Regions from separate parts of the Streptomyces sp. NBC_00005 genome, predicted to be linked through region 2. Evidence: riboswitches for the same ligand, from Rfam matches in the RefSeq annotation. Region 2 holds a riboswitch; the other holds the start of a gene.
The links. Region 2 has a riboswitch for glycine ahead of gcvT (glycine cleavage system aminomethyltransferase GcvT). Riboswitches for the same ligand answer to the same signal wherever they lie in the genome.
Positions count from the first base shown of each region.

Region 1: it holds a riboswitch for glycine, as region 2 does, so the genes downstream of both, gcvP (aminomethyl-transferring glycine dehydrogenase) here and gcvT (glycine cleavage system aminomethyltransferase GcvT) in region 2, are expected to answer to the same signal.

Region 1 covers NZ_CP108316.1:9,019,095-9,022,494, reverse strand. The annotation lists gene gcvP (aminomethyl-transferring glycine dehydrogenase) at 1-1,739, opposite strand, end outside; glycine riboswitch at 1,917-2,012, opposite strand; gene OG303_RS41160 (PRC-barrel domain-containing protein) at 2,126-2,503, shown strand; gene OG303_RS41155 (DNA polymerase IV) at 2,723-3,400, opposite strand, start outside.
Region 2 covers NZ_CP108316.1:3,729,116-3,732,515, forward strand. The annotation lists gene OG303_RS17030 (enhanced serine sensitivity protein SseB) at 1-498, opposite strand, end outside; gene OG303_RS17035 (AAA family ATPase) at 639-1,313, opposite strand; glycine riboswitch at 1,486-1,591, shown strand; gene gcvT (glycine cleavage system aminomethyltransferase GcvT) at 1,759-2,892, shown strand; gene gcvH (glycine cleavage system protein GcvH) at 3,013-3,390, shown strand.

The sequences.
Region 1 (3,400 bases), 5.3 Mb from region 2:
CCGGCCAGTTCGCCCTGTGATCCGGCGTTGGGCTGCAGGGACACCTTGTCGTACCCGGTGACCTCGGCGAGCCGCTCCTCCAGCTCACGGATGAGCGTGAGGTAGCCCTGCGCCTGCTCGGCGGGCGCGAACGGGTGCAGCTGCCCGAACTCCGGCCAGGTGACCGGCTCCATCTCCGTGGTCGCGTTGAGCTTCATGGTGCAGGAGCCGAGCGGGATCATGCCGCGGTCGAGCGCGTAGTCGCGGTCGGCCAGCCTGCGCAGGTAGCGCAGCAGCGCGGTCTCGGAGCGGTACTGGTGGAAGACGGGGTGGGCGAGGTAGGCGTCGCTGCGCAGCAGTGCCTGCGGGATCGCCTCCTCGGCGGCCGCGTCCAGCGCCTCGATGTCGCTCTCGACCCCGAACGCGGTCCATACGGCGCCCAGTTGGGCCCGCGCGGTGGTCTCGTCGCAGGCGATCGACACGTGGTCGGCATCGACGAGGTGGAGGTTGACGCCGTTCTCACGCGCGGCGGTGACGACCTCTGCGGCGCGGCCCGGCACACGCACGGTGAGTGTGTCGAAGTACGACCCGTGCACGACCTCGACGCCGCCGGCCCTGAGCCCCGCGGCGAGGATCGTGGCGTACCGGTGGGTGCGCTGCGCGATGCCCTTCAGCCCGTCCGGCCCGTGGTAGACGGCGTACATCCCCGCCATGACGGCGAGCAGCACCTGCGCGGTGCAGATGTTGCTGGTGGCCTTCTCCCGCCGGATGTGCTGCTCGCGGGTCTGCAACGCGAGCCGGTAGGCCTTGTGCCCGTCGGCGTCCACGGACACCCCCACGAGCCGCCCGGGCAGGCTGCGCGCGAACTTCTCGTGCACCGCCATGTAGCCGGCGTGCGGCCCACCGAAGCCCATCGGCACACCGAAGCGCTGCGTCGTACCGACGGCGATGTCCGCGCCGAGCTCACCGGGCGACTTCAGCAGCGTCAACGCGAGCAGGTCGGCAGCGACGGTCACGAGCGCGCCGAGCTCGTGCGCCTGGTCGATCAGCGCCTTGATGTCGCGTACGACACCGGAGGCGCCGGGGTACTGGACGAGCACGCCGTTGATCTCGCGCCCGGCGAGGTCGGCCGGAATGCCGCCGCCGAGGTCGGCGACCACGACCTCCACCCCCGTCGGCTCGGCACGGGTCTCGATCACGGCGATGGTCTGCGGCAGGACGTCCGCGTCGACCAGGAACAGGCCCTTCTTGTTCTTGCCCATGCGCCGGGAGAGGGCCATGGCCTCGGCAGCCGCCGTGCCCTCGTCGAGCAGCGAGGCACCGGAGGTGGGCAGCCCGGTGAGGTCGGCGACCATCGTCTGGAAGTTCAGCAGCGCCTCGAGCCGCCCCTGCGAGATCTCCGGCTGATACGGCGTGTAGGCCGTGTACCAGGCCGGGTTCTCCATCACGTTCCGCAGGATGACCGGCGGGGTGAAGGTGCCGTAGTACCCGAGCCCGATCATGGAGTCGAGCACCTGGTTGCGGTCGGCCAGCGAACGCAGCTCGGCCAGCACCTCGGCCTCGGTGCGCGCACCCGGCAGCTCGAGCGCGTCGGCGTTCTTGATCACGTCCGGGACCGCGGCGGTGGTGAGCTCGTCCAGCGAGCCGTATCCGGCCTGCGCGAGCATCTTGGCCCGGGCCTCGAGGTCAGGGCCGATATGGCGCTGCTCGAAGGGAATCCCCTTCTCGAGCTCGGAGAGCGGAATGCGATGGGCGGTCATTGCGGAGGCCTCCTGGTCTGACACGACCTTCGAGGGGCACCATGGCGCGGGTACCCGGACGGCCTCCCCCTCTGTCATCACAACCTGAGAGCTTCACCGGATCACCCGAGGGTGTCCGGCTTTCACCGTCGGTGAGAGCGGAAGTCGTGGGACACCCGCTCTGCTTTCCAGAGTGACCTCGTCCGCGCGGTACGTGAGCCTGAGAGATTCCGGGGAGGATTTGCTCCTTCGGCGCCTCCGATGGTGTCCGGAGGACTCTCCCGCACGGGGTCAGCAGCCGATGTCAGCCTACCAGCGAGCGCGACACCCGCTCTTTCGAGTGGCCGCCTTCGCCGATGTGCTCTTTTGTAGTGCTTACGGATGAGTTGCGACCAAGTGGAGGGCCCGTGCAGACCGACATCGATCCGCGCAACCTGATCGGCCGCAAGGCGTTCGACCGCAACGGCACCAAGCTCGGCACGATCGACGAGGTCTACCTCGACGACGCCACCGGCGTGCCGGAGTGGGCGGCCATACGAACCGGCCTGTTCTCCCGGGACGCCTTCGTCCCCCTGGAGCCGAGCGAACTGGTCGAGGGCACCCTCCACGTCCCCTTCGAACGCTCCCTCATCAAGGACGCCCCCGACTTCGGCGTCGGCCGCCACCTCTCCCCCGAGCAGGAGCTCCAGCTCTACCACCACTACGGCCTCGACATCGCCACTCCCCCCTCCGTCCCGGACCGCGACTTCGGCAGACTCGCAGGCACGGAGGACGCAGAGGCCTGACCCACCCCACCCATCCTGCGGGGCCGCCGGTTCCAGCCCGCGCAGCCCGCGGACAGTCGCGCCGCCGGGGCCCAACGCCCTCCGACCCGGCCTGCGCGGCCGCGGGCAGCTATCCGCGCAGTCTGCGGGGCAGCCGTGCTGCCGGGCGCCATCCGTCCCAAAGAAGAGCGGCACCCCGCTCATGCCGAGCCGCGCGGCCCACCCCAGCACCAGCCCCGGTCAGCCACGAATCCCGTCCACCGAAGCCCCAGGTCTCGCCACCAACGGCAACGGATCCGCCGGCTCCAGCTCAGGATCGTCGGTCCGAAAAGTCCGCACCCGCCCCGGCTCGGAGACCGGCGTCTCGAACCGCACAGTCACCCGCCCGAGCCCGCTCCCTTGCACCCACCCGTGCCCGAACTGGGCATGCCGCACATCGTGCCCCGAGGGCCACCGCCGCTCGACGGGCGCCTGCTGCTCCTCGACGACCTCCTCGTCGCCCTCCTCCGCCGCATGCTCCGCTTCCTCCCCCGCGGCCTGCGCGAACAGATCCTCCTGCGTGTAGTCGGCGAGCCCGCTCACCCCCACCCCCAACAGCCGCACACCCCCCGTCGTGTCCACGGATTCCAGCAGCCGGGCGGCAGCCTCCCGCACCACCGCCGGATCGTCCGTGGGCCCACGCAGCGTCTCGGAACGGGTCAGCGTCGAGAAGTCGTACCGCCGCACCTTCAGCACGATGGTCCGCCCCGAAAGCCCCGCGCCGCGCAGCCGCCGCACGCACCGCTCGGCCAGCCGCTGCACCTCGAGGCCCACCCGGATCCGGTCGTGGATGTCCACGTCGTAGGTGTCCTCGACCGACACCGACTTGGTCTCCCGCTCCGCAACCACGGGCCGGTCGTCGTGCGCCAGCGCCATGGC
Region 2 (3,400 bases):
CTCGTCCTGCCAGTCCGGTTCGAAGAGCTTGACGCGGGCGCCGGCGGCCGGGCCGTCCAGCGGGGTGCGGCCCACCCGGCACAGTTCGGCGACGGCGGCCGGCGGGAGCGGGACGCCGACCACACCGTCCGGGTTCACGGCGAGCCCGACCTGCGGGGGCAGACCGCGGGCGAACTCGACGGCCGGGGCGATCGTGAACGACATGTGGGAGCCGACGACTTGGCGGAACTGCTCCTCGGAGCTGAAGACCGGGACGTATGCCTGGCCCTCGATCTCCAGCGTGGGCAGGTCGAGGGGGCCGCTGTGCGGGCCGCCGCCGCTCGGCAGCGGCACCCACACGAAGCTGCGGCCGAGCACCTCGATGATCCGGCCGCCCGCCGAGGGCATGCCGAGGGAGGCGGAGAGCACCTCCTCCAACTCGTTGCCGGGCCATCCGCCGTGCGGATGGGGGTGCGCCTGCATGGGAAAGTCCGCGGGGAGATCCGCTGGGAAGTCCATCTGTGTCCGACCGCCTGCTGAGAACCACTGCTGTGGCTGGAAAGGCTAGCGGGTGGGACGGACAAAGGGGTCGGCCCGCGAATCCCGGCTCGTGAATCCCGGTCCGTGAACCTCGGCCCGTGGATCTCAGCCCGCGGATCTCAGCCCGTGAAGCCGATCCTGCGCAGCACGTCCGCCGCGTCCCGGTCCAGCAGCACCGCCGAGCCGCAGCCCTCGGGCAGGTCGCCCTGCTCCACCGAGCGGATCAGACGGGCCGCCGCCGAGCGGTGGCGCAGGAACGCGTAGCGCGAGACGCCGCGGCCGCGCTCGCGCTGGCCGTCCAGGGCCGTGCCGGGCGGGACGTCGAGCAGCAGCAGGTGCAGGGTGCCGCCGCGGCGCCGCGCCTCGCGGGCCAGCCAGCCGCGCACCCAGGCCTGCGTACCGCAGTCGTGCACGACGACACCTGCGCCGCTGCGCAGGGCGCGGCGCAGTCCGGCGTAGTGGGCGAGGCGGACGAGGGGGCGGTAGACCGCGTACGGCAGGAAGCGGGGCGCGCGGGCGTCCCAACGGTCGCGGGCGTCCTGGGAGTCGATGCGGATGCCCCGCACCGCGCGCTCCATCAGCGTCGACTTGCCGCTGCCGGGCAGGCCGGTGATCACGACGAGGTCGCGCGGGCCGAAGAGCAGGGCGTGCGGGCTGTGGCCCGAGCGGTCGCGAAGGTCGCGGACCACGGGTGCCGGCCGGACGCCGCACGCCTCCTGGGCCGGGGCCGAGTGCTGCTCGGGCAGCGCGACGGCCGAGCTCGTGGCGTACGCCGTGGTCCTGTTCACCGTGATCGTCCTCCCCTGGGGCCGGGTACGGATCCCATGCCCTTCGAGTGTAAAGAGAAGGTAATGCGCGGTGTCTCGTGTTTTCGTGATCGCCTTGCCACAAGCCGGTTACAGATGCGGCCTGCCACCCGCCGACGAGGCGTGCAATGATGTGCCCGCCAACTGCATACCGGCCGTTCGAATCCGCGCGGGAGAGTCCTCAGTGAAATGTCACACATCACTGGGGCGCCGAAGGAGCAAGTCCCTCCCTTGAATCTCTCAGGCCCCGTTACCGCGCGGGCGAGGCACATCTGAAAAGCGGGCCACTGCGTCAGTGGCCCCACCCAAGGTGCAAGCCAGAGCCCACACTTGTGGTCATCCACAGCCGTGGTCATGGCGAACCTCTCAGGTTCCGATGACAGATGGGGAGGAACGACCTCGCCCGTGTCATGCCTTGGGAGACGACCGTCCGATGAGCAGCACCGCACCCCGTCACACCGCGCTCGATGCCCTGCATCGCTCGCTCGGCGCGACGATGACCGACTTCGCAGGCTGGGACATGCCCCTGCGCTACGGCTCGGAACGCGACGAGCACCTCGCCGTACGCACCCGCGCCGGCCTCTTCGACCTCTCGCACATGGGCGAGATCACCGTCACCGGCCCCGAGGCCGACCGGCTCCTGAACCACGCCCTGGTCGGCAACATCGCCTCCGTCGGCGTCGGCCGCGCCCGCTACACCATGATCTGCCGGGCCGACGGCGGCATCCTCGACGACCTGATCGTCTACCGGCTCGGCGAGACGCAGGCCGCTTCTTCCACGTACCTGGTCGTCGCCAACGCCTCCAACGCCCAGGTCGTACTGGACGCGCTCGTCGAGCGTGCCGCCGGCTTCGACGCCGAGGTGCGCGACGACCGCGACGACTACGCGCTGATCGCCGTGCAGGGCCCCGAGTCACCCGGCATCCTCAAGTCCCTCACCGACGCCGACCTCGACGGCCTGAAGTACTACGCCGGCCTGCCCGGCACCGTCGCCGGCGTCCCGGCCCTCATCGCCCGCACCGGCTACACCGGCGAGGACGGCTTCGAGCTGTTCGTCGCCCCCGGTGACGCGGAGAAGCTGTGGCAGGCGCTGACCGAGGCCGGCGCGCCGGTGGGGCTGATCCCCTGCGGGCTGTCCTGCCGGGACACCCTGCGCCTGGAGGCCGGCATGCCGCTGTACGGGCATGAGCTGTCGACCTCGCTCACGCCCTTCGACGCCGGGCTCGGGCGGGTGGTGAAGTTCGAGAAGGAGGGCGACTTCGTGGGGCGTGCCGCCCTGCGGGACGCCGCCGCCCGTGCGCAGGAGAACCCGCCGCGCGTCCTGGTCGGCCTGGTCGCCGAGGGCCGCCGGGTCCCGCGCGCCGGGTACGCGGTCGTCGCCGGCGGCGAGGTGATCGGCGAGGTCACCTCCGGTGCCCCCTCCCCCACGCTCGGCAAGCCGATCGCGATGGCGTACGTCGACGCGGAGCACGCGGCACCGGGCACGCCCGGAGTGGGCGTGGACATCCGGGGCAGCCACGAACCGTACGAGGTCGTGGCGCTGCCCTTCTACAAGCGCCAGAAGTAGACACTGGGCGCGGGCGACCGCATCCGCGGACGTGACCCCGCACACATCTTCCCTGCTCACACGCACTGTCAGCAGTCCCCCCTTCGTCAGCACTCCCTCGCGTACAGGAGAATTCAGGCCATGAGCAATCCGCAGCAGCTGCGCTACAGCAAGGAGCACGAGTGGCTGTCGGGCGCCGAGGACGGCGTCTCGACGGTCGGCATCACCGAGTTCGCGGCGAACGCGCTCGGCGATGTCGTCTACGCCCAGCTTCCCGAGGTGGGCTCCGCCGTGACCGCGGGCGAGACCTGCGGCGAACTGGAGTCGACCAAGTCGGTCAGCGACCTGTACTCCCCCGTCACCGGTGAGATCACAGAGATCAACGAGGACGTGGTGAACGACCCGTCCCTGGTGAACTCGGCCCCCTTCGAGGGCGGTTGGCTGTTCAAGGTCCGCGTCACCGAGGAGCCGGCCGACCTGCTGTCCGCCGACGAGTACACCGCCCAGAACGCCGGCTGAGGAGCCGTAG